Regions from separate parts of the Shewanella alkalitolerans genome, predicted to be linked through region 2. Evidence: predicted binding sites of a transcription regulator. Region 2 holds the regulator's gene; each other region holds the start of a gene.

Region 1 (7,104 bases), 1.6 Mb from region 2:
CACTGTCAACCCCAGCTGGAGCGCTATCTGCTACCGGCGCGGCAACGGCCCCCTCTTCGCTCTCTACCTCGATAGCGAACAGCGGGGTGTGCACCTGTGCCAGCTGACCCTTACGGTAATGGAGTTTAACCACCTTACCGCTCTTGATGGCCGGGATCTGCACCAGTGCCTTGTCGGTCATCACATCGGCGATAGGTTGATCTTCTACCACCATGTCACCTTCGGCAACCAACCACTCCACCAGTTCACACTCGACAATCCCTTCACCGATATCCGGTAACAGGAACTCTTCGACGCGTTTGCCGCCGGCAACTGGCTGTGAATCAGATTGAATGACAGTTTCTTCAGCTGCCGATTCCGTGGTCACATCGCCGTCTAGCTCACCATCGATTTCCACTGAATACAGCGGCTCGTGAACGATAGCTATGTCACCTTTCTTATAGTGAAGTTTTTTGATGACACCACCGTGAACCGCCGGGATCTGCACCAGCGCCTTGTCTGTCATCACGTCGGCAATGGGCTGATCTTCGGTGACGGTATCGCCTTCGGCAACCAACCACTCGACCAGCTCACACTCCACCACGCCCTCGCCAATATCGGGCAAAATAAAATCTTTAATCATGCCTGGGGCTCCTAGTATTTCATCGATGCTTTGATCGCTTCAAAGGTCTTGAGCGCATCAGGCATATATTCTTTCTCATGGATCAGCGGATATGGGGTATCCAGACCACACACACGGCTAATCGGCGATTCCAGATAGAGGAAACACTCCTGCTGGATAGTCGCGGCGATCTCGCCGGCAAAGCCACCGGTCAGCGGCGCTTCATGGTTGATCACCAAGCGTCCGGTCTTCTTCACTGATGCCGCAACGGTATCGACGTCCCAAGGCGCGAGTGTACGCAGGTCGATAATCTCACAAGAGATCCCCTTCTTGGCCGCCATCTTAGCCGCCTCTTCGACGATCTCCATCTGAGCGCCCCAGGCCAGCACGGTAATGTCTGTGCCTTCCTGAACCACTTCGGCCTTGCCTAGCTCAATCTCATAGGCTTCATCCGGCACCTCGCCCACGCTGGCGCGGTAGAGACGCTTAGGCTCGAAGAAGACCACAGGGTTCTTGTCACGAATCGAGGCAAGCAGCAGGCCCTTAGCCTGATAGGCGTTACGGGGCACGACCACCTTTAAGCCCGGTGTCTGAGTGAAATACGCTTCTGGCGATTGCGAGTGGTAGTGACCACCGGCGATGCCGCCACCATAAGGGGTACGGTAGGTGATACCACCCACATTAAACTCGTTACCGCTGCGGTATCTGAACTTGGCTGACTCGTTTACTATCTGATCGAACGCCGGGAAGATATAGTCGGCAAACTGGATCTCGGCAATGGCCGTCATGCCATTAGATGCCAGACCGTTGGCAAAACCAGCGATACCCTGCTCTGTCAGCGGGGTGTTGAAACAACGATCGCGACCAAACTTATCCTGCAGGCCAGAGGTGGCGCGGAATACGCCGCCAAAATGGCCAACGTCTTCGCCGAAGATCACCGCCTTGTCGTCGGTTTCCATCGCAATGGTCAAGGCATCGTTGATGGCTTGTAACATATTAATCTTTGCCACGATTTAATCTCTCCCTGCACTGCGTGGATAGGAATCAGGATATTTCTTGATGTGCTGCTTAAGCTCGGTCAGCTGCTGCTTGAGCCTAGGCGTCGGCTCATCGAGGACATCTTCGATGATCTCGTCGATCTTAGGTGCAGGTAGCTTCTCGGCAACCTTCACCGCGGCCAGTACCTCTTCACGGTACTTCTCATACAGGGCCGCATCGTCGCTCTCGGCAAGCCAGCCCTTGTTGATCAACCACAGCTTGAAACGCTTAACCGGATCATGCTGCTGCCACTTGGCCTCTTCATCCTTAGAACGGTAGCCAGATGGATCGTCCGAAGAGGAGTGAGCGCCAAGACGATAGGTCATGGCTTCAATCAGCACAGGCTTGTTGTGCTCCAGCGCATAGGCTCTCGCCTGCTGGGTCGCTGCCATCACTGCCAGCATGTCGTTACCGTCCACGCGAATGGTGTGCATGCCATAACCCAGACCACGACTGGCGATACCGTTACCGGCAAACTGTTCGTTGGTTGGGGTCGAGATGGCGTAACCATTGTTACGACAGAAGAAGATAACTGGAGAGTTCAGCACGGCGGCCATGTTGAGACCGGCATGGAAATCGCCCTCTGAGGCGGCCCCTTCACCGAAGTAGCAGATAGCAACGTTACGTTTGCCCTGCATCTTGAGGCTATAGCCAACACCCGTTGCCTGTGGGATCTGAGTAGCCAACGGTGATGAGATGGTCTGGTAATTGAGCGCCTCACAGCCGTAGTGGATCGGCATCTGACGGCCCTTACCCAGATCTTTCTCGTTACTGAACATCTGGTTCATAAACTGCTCAGTGGTGAAGCCACGATAGCGGATCGCCGCGTGTTCACGGTACTGAGCTAAAATAACATCGTCCTGATCCAGGGCGGCGACACTGCCGACCACGGCGGCTTCCTCACCGGTACAGGTCATGTAGAAGCTGATCCGTCCCTGACGCTGAGCGGCTAACATGCGCTCATCGAGTACTCGTGTGAACACACAAGTATCATAAATTTTGGCAGCCAAATCCTGATCGATCACGGGTAACACAGCATTTTCAAAGGTGGTACCGTCGGCTTGAAGGATCTTCAGGATCGGGATAGATAATGAATCCTTATCGAGAAAACTGACGCGATGGACAGTCTCTGTATTGCTCGTTGCGTTGCTCATACTATTCTCTTATCAGCTGAGTATTCTTGTTATCTGACTGCGAACAGCCTAAGTTGTTCACTATTCTCTATTATGACGCGGCCTTAAAGTTACGTTAACGTAAACTACCTAGCAAGCTATCACGGGGCGCGGCTAACAACTAGCTACCCTCACCCATGTATCGCTAGCTTTACAAGCCAGAGCCTAAACCACGCGATAATCTTTGGCAGGCACTAAACACAGCACAGTGCGCTGGCCAACCGGTACATTGGCGTTGGGAAACACGATGGACTCAGACTCGGCCTCGACCTTAATCTCAGTCCCGCCATCCTTAGCCAATATATAACCTCTTGGAAACGCCGTAAAATTCTCTACGTCGTCGGCAAAGGTAAAGCTAAAGTCGTCAAACTGCTTGTTGATTGAGCGATTAACCTGGTAAAGATTCACCTGGCTCGGGTCAAACTCTCCGAGCTCTAGGTCCCTGCCGCTTACCAGACGGGTCAACATCTCTTTCACCGCGATAAAGCGCGTCATATCGTTCTGCCCCATGGGCATCACCTTGCCAAGCTCTATGGTAAAGGCGTGGGCCTGATAACCGTGGGCCGAGAAGTAACTAAAGGTGGTCGTAGGTTCGTGGTGGAACAGCACTGTGTTGATGCCACAAGCGGCCAGGAACATGATCTGCTCACTGCTATAGGGCTCGCCATGGGGATAAGGGTAGATGGCAAACTTCTCATGCTTAGAGGCGCGAATTGCCGTGTGCAGGTCGTAGTGATAACGACTGCCGCCTTCTGGAGCAGCGTTGAAGAAGCGATCCACATACTGCTCCAGCTTCTTAGCACGGACCCGCTCGGCATTGCTCTCCCCCTTGGCATGGGCGCCGCTGAAGAGACGATTGAGGTTCTCTTCAACGAAACGGGTACCGTTTATGATAGCTGGGGGGTTACCGATTAAAAACAGCACCCGATGACGGGCGATCAGCGTCTCAGACAGCAGCGCGGTAATAAGCTGATCACACAGCTCGATTGGCGCCGTCTCGTTACCATGAACCGCCGACGAGAGCACTATACTCTTAAGCGCATCTTCCTTTCCATCTTGCTCGCTCTCTTGATTAGCTTCATGCGCAACGAGCGGCTCAAATTGGATGACGCCGGTATCCCATACCGACACCTGTGTGTGTTGCCCTAGGGTAAATTCAAACGCCTCGAGGCCGACAGGATTGTCTAGTGTCAATTGCAAAAAGTCTTTCGACAACATCAGGGTGTCTTGCACTGCAAACTCCTTACTGCATCACTACCACAGCGCCCACCTTGTAGGCCTGAAAGATAGCGACTCCTTGGATTTATTAGCATTATTATCAGTTGGCCAGCATAGTAACACTTAAGCGAGTCGACGACCACGCGGGCCAGTCGATCGCCGCATATTTTCCCTGTTGCATTCGTTAATCAGATAATACAGAATAAAGCCGTCTAGCCATCTAAACGTATAAAATTAACTGCGCTAGACGATTCGTTAGATAATTTAGACACTAGATAATTCGTTATCTAGATGAACAAAAGATAGATAAGCGTTAATCGAGAAGAGGTCGTACATGGCATTAGCAACATTTGGCGCAGGCTGTTTCTGGGGCGTAGAGTATTTTTTCAAGCAGATAGACGGCGTTACCTCTGCCACCTGTGGCTATATGGGCGGTGACGACAAGGCGACCACCTATAAAGAGGTTAAGACGGGCACAACCGGGCACGCCGAGGTGGTACAGGTCGAGTTTGACGAGACCAAGGTGAGCTTCGACGATCTGCTGGCCGTGTTCTGGAGTAACCATAATCCCACCATGCTCAATATGCAGGGCGGCGATATCGGTAGCCAGTATCGCAGCGCCATCTTCTTCCACGACAAAACGCAGAAGGAACAGGCCGAAGCTTCAAAGTTAGCTCTCGCCCGCAGCGGTAAATGGGGGCTAAGACCCATAGTGACTGAGATAGTCCCAGTACTCACCTTCCATAAGGCGGAGGAGTATCATCAGAACTATCTGGAAAAGAACAACTTGCCTAGCTGTCACCTCACCTACTAGCACCGAGTTTTACATGCAGCCGATGCAAGTTGCGCCCACAAAAAAAGCCAGTGATTCACTGGCTTTTTTATTTTGTCTAAGTATTAAGCTGCTATGGAGTAACCGACCAAGGTTTAGTCAAGAGCAAGTTAGACCAGAGCAAGTTTGGCCAAACTTCGATTAGGCCAACAGCCGCTCTATCATCTGCTGGGCCTGCTCCAGCACCCTCTCGAGATGCGCCTCGCTGACAAAGCTTTCGCCATAGAGCTTAAACAACGCCTCTGTGCCCGATGGGCGCGCGGCGAACCAGGCTTTTTCGGTAACCACCTTGATGCCGCCGATAGCCGCGCCATTGCCCGGGGCATGGGTCAGCACCTCAAGGATGGCATCTCCCGCCATGGCTTCACAGCCAAGATCGCTGACATTCAGGGGCTCGCTCACCAACTGATTAAACTTAGCCTTACGCTTAGGGTTAACCGGGGAGTCGATTCGTTTGTAGAAGCTCTCGCCGTGACGCTCGACCATTTCGGCATAAAGCTTAGCAGGCGTCTTACCTGTTACCGCCAGAATCTCTGCCGCCAGCAGCGCCAGGATGAAACCATCTTTATCGGTACACCAACTGCCGCCGTCACGGCGTAGGAAGGCGGCGCCGGCACTCTCTTCGCCGCCGAAGGCGAAGCTGGCATCGGCCAGGCCATCGACAAACCATTTAAAGCCAACCGGCACCTCACAGAGGCTGCGCGACTGCTCACGGCACACCTTGTCTATCATGGCGCTGGAGACCAGGGTCTTACCTATCTTAAGATCGGCCGACCACTGCGGGCGATGGGACAAGAGATACTCGATAGCCACCGCCAGATAATGGTTAGGATTCATCAGACCGCTGCCTGGGCAGACGATACCGTGTCTGTCGTAATCGGGATCGTTACCGACGCAGATATCGAAGGCATCCTGATGAGCCAGCAGACCCGCCATGGCATAGGGCGATGAGCAGTCCATACGGATCTTGCCATCCTTATCCAGGGGCATAAAACCAAAGGCGGGATCGATGCGATCGTTCACCAGGGTAATATCCAGTCCATAGCGCTCGGCAATCTTGGCCCAATAGTGAATTCCTGAGCCGCCGAGGGGGTCGACGCCGATACGAATACCGGCCTGCTTAATGGCCTGCATGTCGATCACCTGCTCGAGATCCTCGACATAAGCCGCCATCAGGTCGCACTCTTGAATAAGACTGGTCGTAACCGCTACTGAATAGGTCAGGCGCTTAACCCCTTCTAGCTGCTTGGCCAGATACTCGTTAGCACGCTGCTCGACCCAGGCCGTGATGCCGCCTTCGGCGGGTCCGCCATGGGGAGGATTGTATTTGATGCCACCGTCTTGAGGCGGATTGTGAGATGGCGTGATGATAAGGCCGTCGGTAAGCCCATAGGTAAGCCCTGCCCCCTGCACTCTGTTCGCCGCTATGATGGCATGGGACACCACTGGGGTCGGGGTATACTCATCGTTCTTGGCGACAATCACCTGCACGCCATTGGCGGTCAATACCTCGAGGGCAGTGACGTAAGCGGCCTGAGACAGTGCATGGGTGTCGATACCGACGATCATCGGACCCTTGATACCAGCCTCGATGCGGTGATCCACCACCGCCTGCACAATCGCCAAGATGTGCTTCTCGTTGAAACTCTTATTAAAGGCACAGCCTCTGTGGCCCGAGGTGCCGAATGTGACCTTCTGCGCATCATTGGTCACATCCGGTGAGAGCCGATAGTAGTGGCTCATCAGTTTAGGAATATTAACCAAGTCCCTTTGTTGTGCCGGTTTACCGGCTCGCTCGTGTAGCGTCAAAATGTACTCCTAAGTGTCGGGTAGATTGAGCCTCAGTATCTCACTTAAATATGACCGATAATGGATTCAATCTGTTTTTCTTGCACGCCGAACTGACCTAATACTTCGCTTAGGATGGTGCGCTTCTTCGCCGTGTTGTTGTTGGTGGTGACCCAGAAGCCACTGTTACCAATCTCTTTCGGGTTGGCCGACTTGCTGGCCTTGAGTAGTGACTCTTTAGAGGTCGCAAAATAGAGACGATCGCGCCCCTGGATCTGCAGCACCTGGTCAAACTGATTAGGCGTCGCCTTATAGATAGCCTCTAAGGTAAACAGGAAACGGCCAACGGCGCCTTTTTGCTGGGCCAGTGCCCCCTTGTCGATCAAGGTCTCAGGGTCGATACTCGCAGCCTGGTGAGATTGCGCCACCTCTTTATCCAGGCCTGGCTGGCTGAT
Region 2 (7,104 bases):
ATCTCTGATCTTGGTGTGGCCCTCAGCTTCCCGCTGTCGATCGTCAACATGCCGATCGCCGTGGGTATCTCTCCCAAGCTGCAGCGTATCGACACCTATAACTATGTGGTGAGTGCCAACAACTTCGATGCCGATGATTTCGACGACAACAAGTACCGCAACGACGATACCGTGGCAAACCTGGATATCGGCGTGGCCATTCAGCCACTCGAACGCATGACCATAGGCCTGTCGGGACGTAACCTGGTGAGCCAGAAGCTGGACACCGTCGAGGCGATGGGGCGCAAATTTACCTACCGTGTCGAGGCCCTCTATACCTTAGGTGTGGCCTATGATTGGGATAACTTCAGCCTGACGACTGATGTGGATCTCAATGGTCATAAGCGTTTCGATGAGATAGGCGAGACCCAGTATTGGCGCCTGGGCGGTGAAATGAGGGCGACCGATTGGCTGGCCCTGCGTGTCGGCTATCGCCACGATATGAAAGATACTAGCAGCAACCTCTATACCCTAGGCACAGGCTTTACCATAGGACGCTCCTTTAATCTGGACCTGACCGGCCTGGTGGGCACAGATGACGCCGTGGGCGGGGTGATTCAGACTTCCTATCATTTCTAGGAGTATGTTTCTCTAAGAATGAAAAGGCCGGCTGTGATGCCGGCCTTCTCTTGAGCCTAGGTGTTAGAGCAGGGCACTTAAGGACTTGGCGGCCAGCAAGATGGCGCTCAGGCTACAGAGCACCAGCGTCATGATGCGGGTCTTGTTCTTGTCTATGCGTCCCACCAGGCGATTGGCCATCAGGTAACCCAGCAGCACAGAGGGGAGCAGCAGCGCCGAGCAGTAGAAGTGATGCAGGGTCAGCAGCCCCGTAAGCCCCAGGATCACTATGGCGATAGTGGAGCTGAAGATGAAGAAGGCCGACAGAGCCGCGCGAAACTGCTTGGCATCTTTACCCGAGAGCAGTATGGCCAGCGGCGGTCCTCCGATGGCGGCGATGTTGCCGAAGATCCCCGAGATCACCCCAGCGATAAACAGGCTGCGGCGGTTGACCACCAGGTTGAGCCGCATCAGGCTTAGCAGTACGGCGATGGCAACGATAATGGCGATGGTCATGCCGAGCACGTCCTGGGGGGCGACCATGAGTAGGCCGGCGCCAATCAGTCCGCCGGGGATGCGTCCCAGCAAGGCATATTGCAGGCCGTTGAATTCCAGGGCGCCACGCTCACGGATCAGGGTCAGCAGGGCGATAGAGAAGCCCATCAGGATCACGGGCGCTGGCACAAGTGACGGCTCGATAAGGTAGAGCAGGGGCGCGGCGACGACCGCCATGCCGAAACCGATCAGGCTCTGGGTGAGGGCGCCGACGAAGACGATAAGCGAGGCTAGCGCCAGAATATGGGGATCGAGCGGAAGTGCAGGCACTGCAATGTTCCAGGCTAAGGTTGAAAACTAAAAGAGGGACCGCCTAGCGATCCCTCTATCGATTCGTGTGTGAGTGGATTACTCCATCTCTTCCCACTCTATGCCCATCTCGGTCATCAGACGTTTGACTTCGGCTGGGATGCTATCTGGCTTGTCTTTAGACAGGTCATCGTCTTGGGGGAGTGGTTGACCGGTGTAGGCGTGCAGGAAAGCCTCGCACAGCAGCTCGCTGTTAGTGGCGTGACGCAAGTTGTTGACCTGGCGCCGGGTGCGCTCGTCGGTTAACACCTTAAGCACCTTAAGAGGAATAGAGACAGTGATCTTCTTTACCTGCTCATTCTTCTTACCATGTTCAGCATAGGGGCTGATATAATCGCCATTCCACTCAGTCATTGACTCACCTGTAAATTCTAAAATTCGGTGCAGATTTTAAACCCTTACAAATTACAGTCAAATTATTGCCTCGAATTTTTGGCAAATGCAAATAGATTTCTAAATGTTTGGACGTCTAAACGTCCAAAAGTTGTTGACGCTCACTACCGGCTTAGGTACATTTAGACGTCCAGACATCTCTTTTGTCCGAGGTGCCTGCCCAGATCCATATTGAGGAGTTGAAGATGACAGCGCGTAAACTAGCCACCGCCGCCGTACGACGAGGCATAGAGTCAGACACTCAGCACGGTGCCGTGGTGCCGCCTATCTATCTGTCGACAAACTACTCGTTTGAAGGGCATCAACAGCCGCGGGCATTCGATTACAGCCGCTCAGGTAATCCGACCCGCTCCATTCTAGGTGATGCGATTGCCGAACTGGAACAAGGGGCGACCGGTGTGGTGACCTGTACCGGTATGGCCGCCATCACACTGGTGACTAGCCTGCTGGGCCCAGAGGATCTGCTGGTGGTGCCTCACGATTGCTATGGCGGCAGCTATCGCCTCTTCACCAACCTGGCCAAGAAGGGCGCCTTTAAACTCTTGGTGGTGGATCAAACCGACGAGCGTGCGCTTGAGCAGGCGCTGAGCCAGTCACCCAAGATGGTGTGGCTGGAGACCCCCTCTAACCCGCTGCTACGTGTGGTCGATATCGAGGCCATCGCCCAGGCGAGTCACAAGGTGGGCGCTCAGGTGGTGGTGGACAACACCTTCCTCTCTCCTGTGTTACAACAGCCGCTGTTGCTGGGGGCCGATATCGTGGTGCACTCGACCACTAAATATATCAATGGCCACAGCGATGTGGTGGGCGGCGCCGTGGTGGCCAAAGACCCTGAGGTGGGCGAGTTGTTGCACTGGTGGTCGAACACCCTTGGTCTGACCGGGTCGGCCTTCGACAGCTACCTGACCCTAAGGGGGCTGAGAACCCTGGCGGTGCGCATTCGTGAACACCAAGCCAACGCTCAGAAGGTATTGGCACTGCTTTGTGACCACAAGGCGGTGGAAAAAGTGTATTATCCGGGGCTTGCCGAGCATCCTGGCCATGAAATTGCGGCCAGACAGCAGAAGGGCTTCGGCGCTATGCTGAGTTTTGAGCTAAAAGGTGGCGAATCGGCACTCGTTGCCTTTTTAGATGCGTTACAATACTTCTCGGTAGCCGAGAGTCTGGGAGGCGTAGAGAGTCTGGTGGCGGTCCCCGCGACCATGACCCACAGAGCCATGGACCCAGAGGTGCGCCGTGAGGCGGGCGTGAAAGATACCCTGATCCGTTTGTCAGTGGGCATAGAAGATGGCGAGGATCTGGTGGCAGATATTCTTGCGGGTTTAGAAGCGGCTATCGCGGTAAGTAGTTAAAGGGTTTGAGGAGCAGATAATGACACGATGTCATTTGCATAAGTTTGGTGGTTCTAGTTTAGCGGATGCAGATTGTTACCGCCGCGTCGCCCACATTTTACTGACCCATGGCCACAGCGATGATCTTATCGTGGTGTCGGCCGCGGGCAAGAGTACCAATTTCCTATATCGCCTACTGGAGCTGTGCGACACAGATCAGCTGTGGCAGGAAGAGTTACAGGTGCTGGTGAGTTACCAGCAGAACCTGATCGAGCAGCTGCTCTCCAACGAGCAGGCGCGCAGCCTGAGAGAGCGACTGGCCACCGACAAGTCGCAGCTGACCAGCCTGTTGTCGCTTGATGAGCTCAACGACTATCAACGTAATCAGGTGGTGAGTTTCGGCGAGCGCTGGTCTTCCCGTCTACTGGCGGCGCTGCTGCGCGAGTCTGGCGTGGCGGCGACCGATGTCGATGCCCGAACTCTACTGGTCGCCGATGAAGGCGCCGTACCGCAGATCCGCCTGGGCGAGTCACGCCAGAAGGTGCAGGCGCTGCTCGAGGCCCATCCCCAGGAGCGTCTGGTGATCACCGGTTTTATCTGCGCCAACGAGCAGGGCGACACCCTGCTGCTGGGCCGTAACGGCTCAGATTTTAGCGCCACCTTGCTGGCTAGCCTGGCGGATATCGAACGCGTCACCATCTGGACGGATGTGGAAGGCGTATTTAACGCCGATCCTAACCGAATTAACGATGCCAAGTTGCTTAAGAGTATGTCGCTCACCGAGGCGAATCGCCTGGCGCACCTTGGCTCTCCGGTGCTGCATAACCGCACTCTGCAGCCCTTGTTCGATACCGAAGTTAGCCTGGCGGTGCGTTCAAGCTACGCACCCCATACAGATTTTACCCTGATCGCCCCTAAGAGCTCGTCGGCCAGTGCCCCTGTGGTGACCAGCCTCTCCAGCGTCAGTCTGTTTAGCCTGACCATAGGGGTCGAGTTGCCGCAGCTGCTGGCCTGTTTTGCCCAGGCTGGCCTGACGCCGCTGGCCTACTGGTCGCTGGCTCATGGCCGTGCCGAGCTGGCCTTTACCCATGAGAATCAGAAGCAGGCACAGGCCATCTTCGAGGCCAGGCGCAGCGAGCTGGGAATCGATGAGTTACAGCTGCGTGACGATCTCGGCCTGGTGGCCCTGGTAAGCGCCGATGCCAGCCTCTACCGCCGCGGCTTCTCGCGTCTGTTGAGCCGTGAGGCCCATCCTCTGTGTAACGATGGCTTGAGTCTGGTGACTCTGGTGCCTAAGGCGCAGGTAAACCTGTTGACCCAGAAGGTGCACAGACGCTGCGCCGGTCCGCGCAAGCGTATCGGTGTCCTGCTGCTGGGCATAGGCAACATAGGCGAAGCCTGGATCGATCTCTTCAAGCGTGCCCGCCCCGTGCTCAATAAGGAGCTTGAGGTCAGCGTCGAGTTGGTGGGACTCTTGAGTTCCAAGAAGGCGCTGCTGAGCGAGACAGATATTGACTTAAGCAGCTGGCAGCAGGCCTTCGAGGAGCGCGGTACCGGCTGGCAGTACACCCATCTGTTCGAGCAGTTACAGGCGTTAAATTGCGATGAGTTGATCGCCCTGGACATCAGCGCCAGCGCCGATCTCACCCTGCAATATCCAGAGTTTTTTGCCCGCGGCATTCATATCGTCAGCGCCAACAAGCTGGCGGGTTCTGGGCCGCTGGCCTTCTATCAAGAGCTGAAACAGCAGCTGGGCAATCGTCGTCTGTTCTGGCGTTATAACGCCAGCTGTGGTGCGGGCCTGCCGGTGCAACATGCGCTGAACGATCTGCATAACAGCGGTGACAGCATAGAGGCGGTCGGCGGCATCTTCTCCGGCACCCTGTGCTGGTTGTTCGAGCACTATGATGCCAAGAAGCCCTTCTCCGAGCTGGTGCTGGAGGCTAAGGGGCTGGGTATTACCGAGCCGGATCCCCGCGACGACCTCTCCGGCCGGGACATGCAGCGCAAGTTGCTGATCTTGGCCCGTGAGATAGGTTACGACATAGAGCTGGACGATATCGAGCTGGAGTCTCTGGTGCCGACTAAGCTGGCCGAGATCCCGCTGGATGATTTCATCAAGCGTATGGCGGAGCTCGATGGCGAGATGTTGCAGCAGTATCAGGCAGCGGCCGAGCAGAACAAGGTGCTCAGGTATGTGGCGTCATTGGATTCAGACCAGGGCCAACTCAAGGCCAAGGTGGGAATCCAGTGGGTCGATAGGAGCCACCCGTATGCCAATTTGACGCCGGGCGATAATGTCTTCGTCATTCGCAGCGATTTCTATCAGGACAATCCGCTGATCATACGTGGCCCGGGCGCCGGGCGCGAGGTGACGGCTGCCGCGGTGCAGTCGGATCTGGCGCAGATCTGCCGGGATCTCCTGCAAGAGTAATTTAAAGGGTCGATGCGTGCATCGGCCTTTTTTATAGCTTTTTCTCTTCTTCTTTATATCTCTCTTTCAGTACATTTCGCCGGATGAATTGGTGAGATAGGCCTGCCTGTGCCTGCCGTTTCACTTTCGGACTATCTTATAAACAGATTGTTTTTTATTGAGTCAGTTTTTGGGCTTGACATCACTCTGAGTTTCTCTAGTATATGGACATATAGACGTCCAAACGTCTAAAATATTTTTTGCTCTAGGTCTGAGGGAATTAAGATGGCTTTTCATCACGCACAACACGCCAATTCATTGAATCAAAGCTTGTCTGAGCTTAATGGTGATATCAATGTGTCATTTGAGTTTTTCCCACCGGCCACCCCCGAGATGGAAACCATTCTGTGGAACTCCATCAGACGCCTGGAGCCGCTTAAGCCTAAGTTTGTCTCGGTAACCTATGGTGCTAATTCTGGCGTGCGCGATCGTACCCATGGGGTGATCGAGCGTATTCAGAAGGAGACAGATCTGGTGGCGGCGCCCCATCTGACCCTGGTCGATGCCAGCGATGAAGAGCTGGTCGAGCTGGCGAAGCACTACTGGAACTCGGGTATACGTGACATCGTTGCGCTACGTGGCGATCTACCCGCGGGCAGCCCTAAGCCGACCCGTTTTGCCAACGACCTGGTGCGCCTGCTTAAGTCTGTGGCCGACTTCGATATCTCGGTGGCGGCCTATCCTGAGGTGCACCCAGATGCGCCCAATGCCCAGGCGGATCTGATTAATCTTAAGAAGAAGATAGACGCGGGCGCCAACCGCGCCATCACCCAGTTCTTCTTCGATGTGGAATCTTACCTGAGATTCAGAGACCGCTGCGTGGCCGCCGGTATCGACGTGGAGATAGTGCCGGGCATTCTGCCTGTGACCAACTTTACTCAGCTGAAACGCTTCGCCGGCATGACCAATGTGTCTATCCCAAGCTGGCTGCATAAGCAGTTTGAGGGGCTCGACGATGACCCGTCGACCCGCCAGATGGTAGGGGCCAACGTGGCCATCGACATGGTCAAGGTGTTGTCTCGTGAAGGGGTGAAAGACTTCCACTTCTATACCCTGAACCGCGCCGAATTAACCTATGCCATCTGCCATACCCTTGGCGTAAGACCCGGTAAATAGCACTTCGTTAACCAGAATAGACTTCTAGCCCCGCCTCGATAGGTGGGGCTTTTTTATACCTATTATCAATAGTCCTAGTGTGGTTTTTCTTCTATGATTGACCACAGCCAATAAGGAGGTTGATATGTATAGAATGCTTATCGGAGTAACAGCGCTTTTCCTGAGTAGTCAGGCGATGGCCGCCAACGAGATGCCACCGGCCGCCGCCCTGTGTGGCAGTTGTCATGGCCCGACCGGGATGGGGATAGAGCCTATCGCGCCGCGTATCGCCGGACTCTCTTCCGAATATATTGCCAAGCAGATCCACCTGTTTCAGCAAGGCGACAGACA
Region 3 (7,104 bases), 260 kb from region 2:
ACATGGACGCCATACCATCATGTTTGGTGTCATGCGCAGGTTAGCCAGCTGCTCAACCGGTTGGTGAGTCGGGCCATCTTCACCCTGACCGATAGAGTCGTGGGTGTAAACGAAGATGTTTTGAATGCCCATCAGCGCAGACATACGTACCGCGTTACGCGCATATTCCATAAACATCATGAAGGTCGCGCCATAGTTGATGAAACCACCGTGCAGCGACACACCGTTCATGATGCCGCTCATACCGAACTCACGCACACCGTAGTAGATGTAGTTACCGGCTGGATCTTCCTGGATGCCCTTAGAACCAGACCATAGGGTCAGGTTAGAACCGGCCAGGTCAGCCGAGCCGCCGAGCAGTTCAGGCAGGATAGCACCGAAGGCCGCGATAGCGTTTTGTGATGCCTTACGGCTGGCGATGTTCTCGCCCTTCTCTTGACACTCTTTGATGAAGGTCTGTGCCTTCTCTTCGAAATCGGCTGGCAGTTCGCCAGTGATCACGCGGCGCTTATATTCAGCAGCCAGTTCTGGGTAAGCGGCTTCATAGGCAGCAAGCTTCTCGTTCCAGCTAGATTCGTTGGCCGCGCCCACTTCTTTAGCATCCCAACCCGCGTAAACGTCTGCAGGGATCTCAAATGGACCGTGTTCCCAACCCAGGAATTCACGAGCCGCCGCAATTTCAGCATCGCCCAGTGGTGCGCCGTGACAGTCGTGGCTGCCAGACTTGTTTGGTGAACCGAAACCGATAATGGTCTTGCAGCAGATCATAGTTGGCTTATCGGTAACTGACTTGGCTTCTTCGATTGCTTTGCGGATAGCATCGCTGTCGTGGCCATCGACACCGGCAATCACATGCCAGCCGTAAGATTCGAAACGCTTGGCGGTATCGTCGGTGAACCAGCCTTCGACGTGACCGTCGATAGAGATGCCGTTGTCATCCCAGAAAGCAATCAGCTTGCCAAGACCTAAGGTACCCGCCAATGAACAGGCCTCGTGAGAGATACCTTCCATCAGACAGCCGTCACCCAGGAAGCAGTAGGTGTAGTGGTCAACGATATCATGGCCAGGACGGTTAAATTGTGCCGCCAGAGTCTTCTCGGCAATCGCCATACCTACGGCGTTGCTGATACCCGCGCCCAGTGGACCTGTAGTGGTTTCAACACCTGGGGTGTAACCATATTCAGGGTGACCCGGCGTCTTAGAGTGCAGCTGACGGAAGTTCTTCAGCTCATCCATCGGCAGTGCATAACCCGTCAGGTGAAGCAGAGAGTAAATCAGCATAGAGCCGTGGCCGTTTGAAAGGATGAAACGGTCGCGGTCGACCCACTCTGGGTTGTTCGGGTTGTGCTTCAGGAAATCATTCCACAACACTTCGGCGATATCGGCCATTCCCAATGGCGCACCTGGGTGACCAGAGTTGGCTTTCTGAACGGCATCCATACTTAACACACGGATAGCGTTTGCGAGTTCTTTACGAGATGACATGCTCTCTCCTGCTGATTTGAATGTTGGGGATTTTGCGGGCCGATTTTGCGGGCAACAATGGGGGCATATTTTCCCCTACTCGTGGATGGGACGCAAATAAAATTCGCCCTTTAGCTTAGATTAAATCCATCTAGACGCGAAAAAGTGCACCTCAGTGACACTCAAGATGACCCCAGGCAAAACCTCGCCTGGCCGCTAATACCTCGAGCCCAGACCTCGAGCCCAGACCTCGCCCGAATTTGCGAGCATAAGAGTGAGCAGGCAGACCCGACTCGCCGCGATCTTCATCTAACTGGCCGGAGCGATCCTTTGGCAATAAAAAATCGCGGCCTTATAACAACAATAAAAATTCAACATTAACAATATTTTAAGTTGCACTTTTATTTAAACTCATCCGAAGCATTAGAATATTTACCCGGTTTTACTCCACAATTTTCATCGAAAAGGGTGTCATCCGATCTGATTTCCACTAAAATGGCCGTCTAGATGTAGATACTTCTACACATTCAAATTGTTTAAAGACGAGATTTTTCCATTATGGCAAAGCACTTGTTTACCTCTGAGTCGGTCTCAGAAGGTCATCCAGATAAAATCGCCGATCAAATTTCTGATGCGGTACTCGACGCGATCTTAGAGCAAGATCCTAAGGCACGTGTGGCGTGTGAAACATACGTCAAAACCGGCATGGTGATGGTAGGTGGTGAGGTGACCACTTCTGCATGGGTCGATATTGAAGAGCTAACCCGTAAGACGGTTCGCGAGATCGGCTACACCCACTCAGACATGGGCTTCGATGCCGACTCTTGTGCGGTACTCAACGCCATTGGTAAGCAGTCTCCAGACATCAACCAGGGTGTCGATCGCGCCGATCCTAAAGAGCAAGGCGCCGGCGACCAGGGCCTGATGTTCGGTTACGCCAGCAACGAAACTGACGTCCTCATGCCAGCCCCTATCACCTATGCTCACGCATTGGTGAAGCGTCAGTCTGAAGTGCGTAAAGACAACACCTTGCCTTGGTTACGTCCAGATGCCAAGAGCCAGGTGACCTTCGCCTACGAAGACAACAAGATCGTCGGCATCGACGCCGTGGTTCTCTCTACCCAGCACTGCGATAGCGTCAGCCAGTCTGATCTGATCGAAGGTGTGATGGAAACCATCATCAAGCCTGTGCTACCGGCACAGTGGTTGAACAAGGAGACCAAGTTCTTCATCAACCCAACCGGCCGTTTCGTTATCGGTGGCCCTATGGGTGACTGTGGTCTGACGGGTCGTAAGATTATCGTCGACACCTACGGCGGCATGGCTCGTCACGGCGGCGGCGCATTCTCGGGTAAAGACCCATCAAAAGTTGACCGCAGCGCGGCCTATGCGGCCCGTTATGTGGCAAAGAACATAGTGGCTGCCGGTCTGGCGGATCGCTGTGAGATCCAAGTTTCTTACGCTATCGGTGTGGCCGAGCCAACCTCTATCAGCGTCGAAACCTTCGGCACAGGCAAGGTCTCTGAAGAAGTGCTTATCGGCCTGGTTCGTCAACACTTCGATCTGCGCCCTTACGGCCTGACCGAAATGCTCGACCTGGCCCGTCCTATCTACAAGGCAACTGCGGCTTACGGTCACTTCGGTCGTAACGAGTTCCCTTGGGAGCGCACCGACAAGGCTGAAGCGCTGCGCGCAGACGCTAAGCTGTAAGATTGGTTTTGCCAGTCAGCAAAAAGCCGCCCTTTGGCGGCTTTTTTGTATCTTGGTCAATGAGATATATTAATTGCGACTAGAGATATCATTGCCAGTAGAGAATCGCTTCTCAAGATACAGGCTCACCATGCTGAAGAGCATGATGCCGACCCCATCGGCCATTAGGTCATAGCCATCGAAGGTGCGACTGGGAAAATACTGCTGACTGCACTCCTCGATGATCACCACAAGCGCCACCACCACAGCCCCCAGATAGGGTCTCATTCCCCAACACGACTGCCGCCCTAAAGAAAGTCGCCCGACAGAGACGCGCCTGAAGTTGCTGCCAACATTGGCAAACAGGGTAAGGGTGCCAAACAGCAGCATATGCCCCAGCTTATCGCCATAGGGCAAAGAGTGGGCCAGCTCAAACAAGGGGTTAGTGCGCCCGGCATCGGCGCTGACGATCAGCCAGACCAGGAAACCACTGAATAACACGCCCAGCAGGGCAAAGGTTCTCACCATCACAAACGACTCATCCTTGACATATTGCCTCCATTTCTCTGTTTCAATATCTTCAATCCCGGCTAACAATGATCGAAATGGGCATACTGCATGCACATGAAACTCAGCTGCTGCGCATTTAACAGTGGCACCTCAACCTTACTGGCCGTCGCCAACTGCGTCTCTGATGGCGGCGTCATAGGCCTTATCTCGGCGCTGTAGGCATTACTAAAGCCGCAATCAAACCAGCCTTCGTCCCACTTGGCGACGTAGACCGCGCGGGGCTCACCGCTGAGCTCGAGACACTCGCAGCTAAGCGCCGATTGGTCCGCCAAGGCTTTGAGCAGCTTGAGGTTATCCAGGGCGCTAAGGCTGACGCCAGCATAGGGCTCAAGCAGCTGGGCGAGACGCGGTGGGAAGCCTTGCATCTTGCTCTCGGCCATCTTGCTCTCATTCATGCCACTCTCGGTATTATTGCTCGTCATAAGGTCGCCCTCCCCTAGACAGCGCCTGCGGTATCGACCGCCAGCAGGTAGTAACCGCGGCCATCGAACTCGAAGAAGTCCAGCACCTGCATGCCCCCCTTCTGGGTGTGGGCGGCGAATGAACGTTCGTTCTCTTCGGCGATAAAGGTAACCATGTAGGAATATTGAGGTGCCACCTCTTTCTTGAGCTTGGCCACCAACTCGGCAAACAGGCCAGACCCCCTCTGGGACGGCGCTATCCAGATGGGACCATACTGACAGCTGTTGCTAACACTGATTATGCCCTTGCCCATCTCGAAACGGTCTATCTCGAAACGGCCTGCCTCGAGTCGCTTCAAGAGATAACGATACAGAGGCCAGTCACCGAAGAAAGGCCAGCGACCGGCGATCACATAGCCGACAATCTCACCGCCAACCTCGGCCAGCAGCAACCAATGATTCTGGATCAGCTTATCTAACTGCTGGCGACTAAAACTCTGGCCCGTCATCATGCCGCCGCGCTGATCTGGGGCAAGCTCGGCCTCCCACTGGTTCGCTTCCAGGGCGGCGATGGCATCAAGGTCGGCGCGGGTTGCCAGACGGATCACCATGACGGACTCACTATGCTGTGAAGAAACAAGAATATCCCCTTAAATCTTCGGGTTATTTGCAAAATAGCTAATCGACTACCACACTTAACACACCTGAAACACCAATAGGTTAGAGCCGATCATGCTGCCGGAAAACATTCACACGGGTGTGAGTATACTTGAAAACGATAACGCGCAAATCAACTTAGTCAGGTGGATGCATCAGTGCGAACTGATGAAACGCTATTTCGAAGCCGATGTCGCCTTTGTCGCCCAGCAGACCGACCTGGGTTTTGAGATCATCGTCAGCTCCATCAACGATACCCGCAGGTTTCTTTCCGGCACCCTGTATAACGAGAAATTCGAGCTCTTCACCCGCCTGTCCAACAGTCAACCCGAAGGGGTCAACCTGGATCTGAGCCGGGAGTCCAACGCCGAGCTTCCCAAAGATCTCGCCACCGCCAGCAGCATGCTATCCAGACCGATCCTCTGGCCCGACGGCACAGTGTTCGGCTGTCTGTGTGTGATCAATCCGGCTAGCAAGGAGACCGCCAGCACCAACGCCTTTATGCTGGAGCCCTTCCAGATCTTACTGCAACAGGACCTGGCACTCCTGTGTCAGAGCCAGCGCATCGAGTCGCTGTCGATGCGGGATCGCGACACGGGCATGCTCAATCACTATGGCTTCATCATGATGGCGCCGCGACAGCTCAACCTGGGCCGTCGCTTCGGTGCCCATGCCGGCATCCTCTTCTTCGAGCTCTACCCCAATCCGCCGCTGATCGACGAAATCGAGGACAAGCATATCCGCCTGCTGGGCAACATCATTCAGGACACCATACGCACCGCCGACATCGCCGCCCACTACAGCCACAGCCAGTTCGTGGTACTGGTGTTTGTGGATACCGAGCGGGATCTCAACCACATCAGCCACAGGGTCGAGAAACTGCTGCTACAACAAAACGATCGCCTCAAGTTGGATTCGGGCCACTCCTTCTTCGCCCCTGACTCCTCGGCCAAGCTGGCGCCCATGCTGGAGAAGGCCAAGCAGCAACTCAAGTCTCAGCAGAAAGATGATGAAATTGAGACTGAGGCCTAGTGCTAGAGGCTGGCGCTAGAAACTGGCATTAGAGGCAGGCTTTAGAAGTTAACTTCGAAAAACGAAAAAACAGATTTTGCTCGCAAAATTGAAAATTTACATTCTCACAACATATGATTTTTGAGTATGATGTAAATACTTTGTGTCGTCAGTCTTTCGGCTGACCCCACAGCAACTAGCGAGTTATGCAAATTAATAATAACAATAAGCGAGCACTACTATGCTATTAGAATGCGCCGATACCAGCCTTTGGCTCAGGGAAGCCGACCACCCCGCCATTACCCTGCCACGTTGGCAGCAACAAGTTGATCTACTTAATGAATTTTATCAGGCCCAGGCCAGCCTAGTGCTGCAGTTTATCGACGGCGAGTATCAGGTGGTCTGTAGTCGTCAGCACACGGATCTCAATCTCTATGCCGGCACTCAGTTTCATGATGCCAGCCTCACCCAGGCACTCAAGAACCACACCGCCTACGGCCTGCTGGATCTGACCAAGAGCCTAGATCCCAAGAGTCACCTGGCGCGCTTTAACAGCCTGCTAGCCCTCCCCCTCTACTGGTCAGACGGTCAACCCTTCGGCGTCATGCTGATCTGCGACAGCCAGCGCAGCAAACACTTTCAGCGACTCCTGCCCCTGATGGAAAACGCCAAGGCGCTGATCCAGGCAGAGCTCAAGCACCTGTTTTTGATGCAGCAGATTCAGATGATGTCGGTACAGGACGATCTCACCTGTATGCTCAACCCCTATGGCTTCAACCTGATGGCGCCAAGGCAGCTGAGCCTGAGTCGCCGCTTCGGCTCCCATGCGGGTATCGTCCTGTTGCAGGACATGACCTCCTATAAGGGAGTGATGGAACAGAGTCAGGGGCTGAGGCAGTTAGCCCGGGTGATACACCATAATATGCGTGACGCCGATGTATCGGCGCGCATCGAAGATGGCCTGTTTGCCATACTGGCCTTCGTCGACAGTCAGGCCAATCTCGAATCTCTCACCAAGCGATTGCTCAAGCAGATCGCCAAGGAAGAGATCAAGGCGGAGATCGCCATAGGCGTAAGCTTCTTCACCCCCACAACACATCTTGCCATCGAGCCCATGGTGGAGGCGGCGAGACAGAATCTACATGCCAACCGAGAGCTGAAACGGCAAGGCGGCGTAAAGGCCTAGGGCAAGTCAAATCTTAAGTTTTGCGCTAGCTCTCGCGCTGGCTCTCGCACTCAGATGCATCTTGGGGCTGATCCTGCGCCTTTGCCCATTGAAAAAAGAGCACTATGGGGAAAGGCGACATCATCA

The links. Region 2 encodes MetJ, which represses methionine synthesis genes. Its sites were predicted from a motif close to TAGACGTCTAGACGTCTA; they were not measured.
Region 1: the regulator MetJ is predicted to act here: its motif matches at 4,243-4,260, upstream of msrA (peptide-methionine (S)-S-oxide reductase MsrA).
Region 3: the regulator MetJ is predicted to act here: its motif matches at 1,961-1,978, upstream of metK (methionine adenosyltransferase).

Annotation. Positions count from the first base shown of each region.
Region 1 covers NZ_CP080422.1:2,194,477-2,201,580, reverse strand. The annotation lists gene K0J45_RS09845 (dihydrolipoyllysine-residue acetyltransferase) at 1-622, opposite strand, end outside; gene K0J45_RS09840 (alpha-ketoacid dehydrogenase subunit beta) at 634-1,611, opposite strand; gene K0J45_RS09835 (thiamine pyrophosphate-dependent dehydrogenase E1 component subunit alpha) at 1,615-2,793, opposite strand; gene astE (succinylglutamate desuccinylase) at 2,977-4,029, opposite strand; gene msrA (peptide-methionine (S)-S-oxide reductase MsrA) at 4,364-4,843, shown strand; gene pgm (phosphoglucomutase (alpha-D-glucose-1,6-bisphosphate-dependent)) at 5,003-6,670, opposite strand; gene seqA (replication initiation negative regulator SeqA) at 6,715-7,104, opposite strand, start outside.
Region 2 covers NZ_CP080422.1:586,520-593,623, forward strand. The annotation lists gene K0J45_RS02635 (conjugal transfer protein TraF) at 1-618, shown strand, start outside; gene K0J45_RS02640 (sulfite exporter TauE/SafE family protein) at 682-1,422, opposite strand; gene metJ (met regulon transcriptional regulator MetJ) at 1,501-1,815, opposite strand; gene metB (cystathionine gamma-synthase) at 2,040-3,206, shown strand; gene K0J45_RS02655 (bifunctional aspartate kinase/homoserine dehydrogenase II) at 3,226-5,619, shown strand; gene metF (methylenetetrahydrofolate reductase) at 5,884-6,774, shown strand; gene K0J45_RS02665 (c-type cytochrome) at 6,899-7,104, shown strand, end outside.
Region 3 covers NZ_CP080422.1:845,122-852,225, reverse strand. The annotation lists gene tkt (transketolase) at 1-1,485, opposite strand, end outside; gene metK (methionine adenosyltransferase) at 2,023-3,174, shown strand; gene K0J45_RS03830 (VanZ family protein) at 3,244-3,681, opposite strand; gene K0J45_RS03825 (hypothetical protein) at 3,744-4,145, opposite strand; gene K0J45_RS03820 (GNAT family N-acetyltransferase) at 4,160-4,735, opposite strand; gene K0J45_RS03815 (nucleotidyl cyclase domain-containing protein) at 4,857-5,813, shown strand; gene K0J45_RS03810 (GGDEF domain-containing protein) at 6,034-6,978, shown strand; gene K0J45_RS03805 (hypothetical protein) at 7,004-7,104, opposite strand, start outside.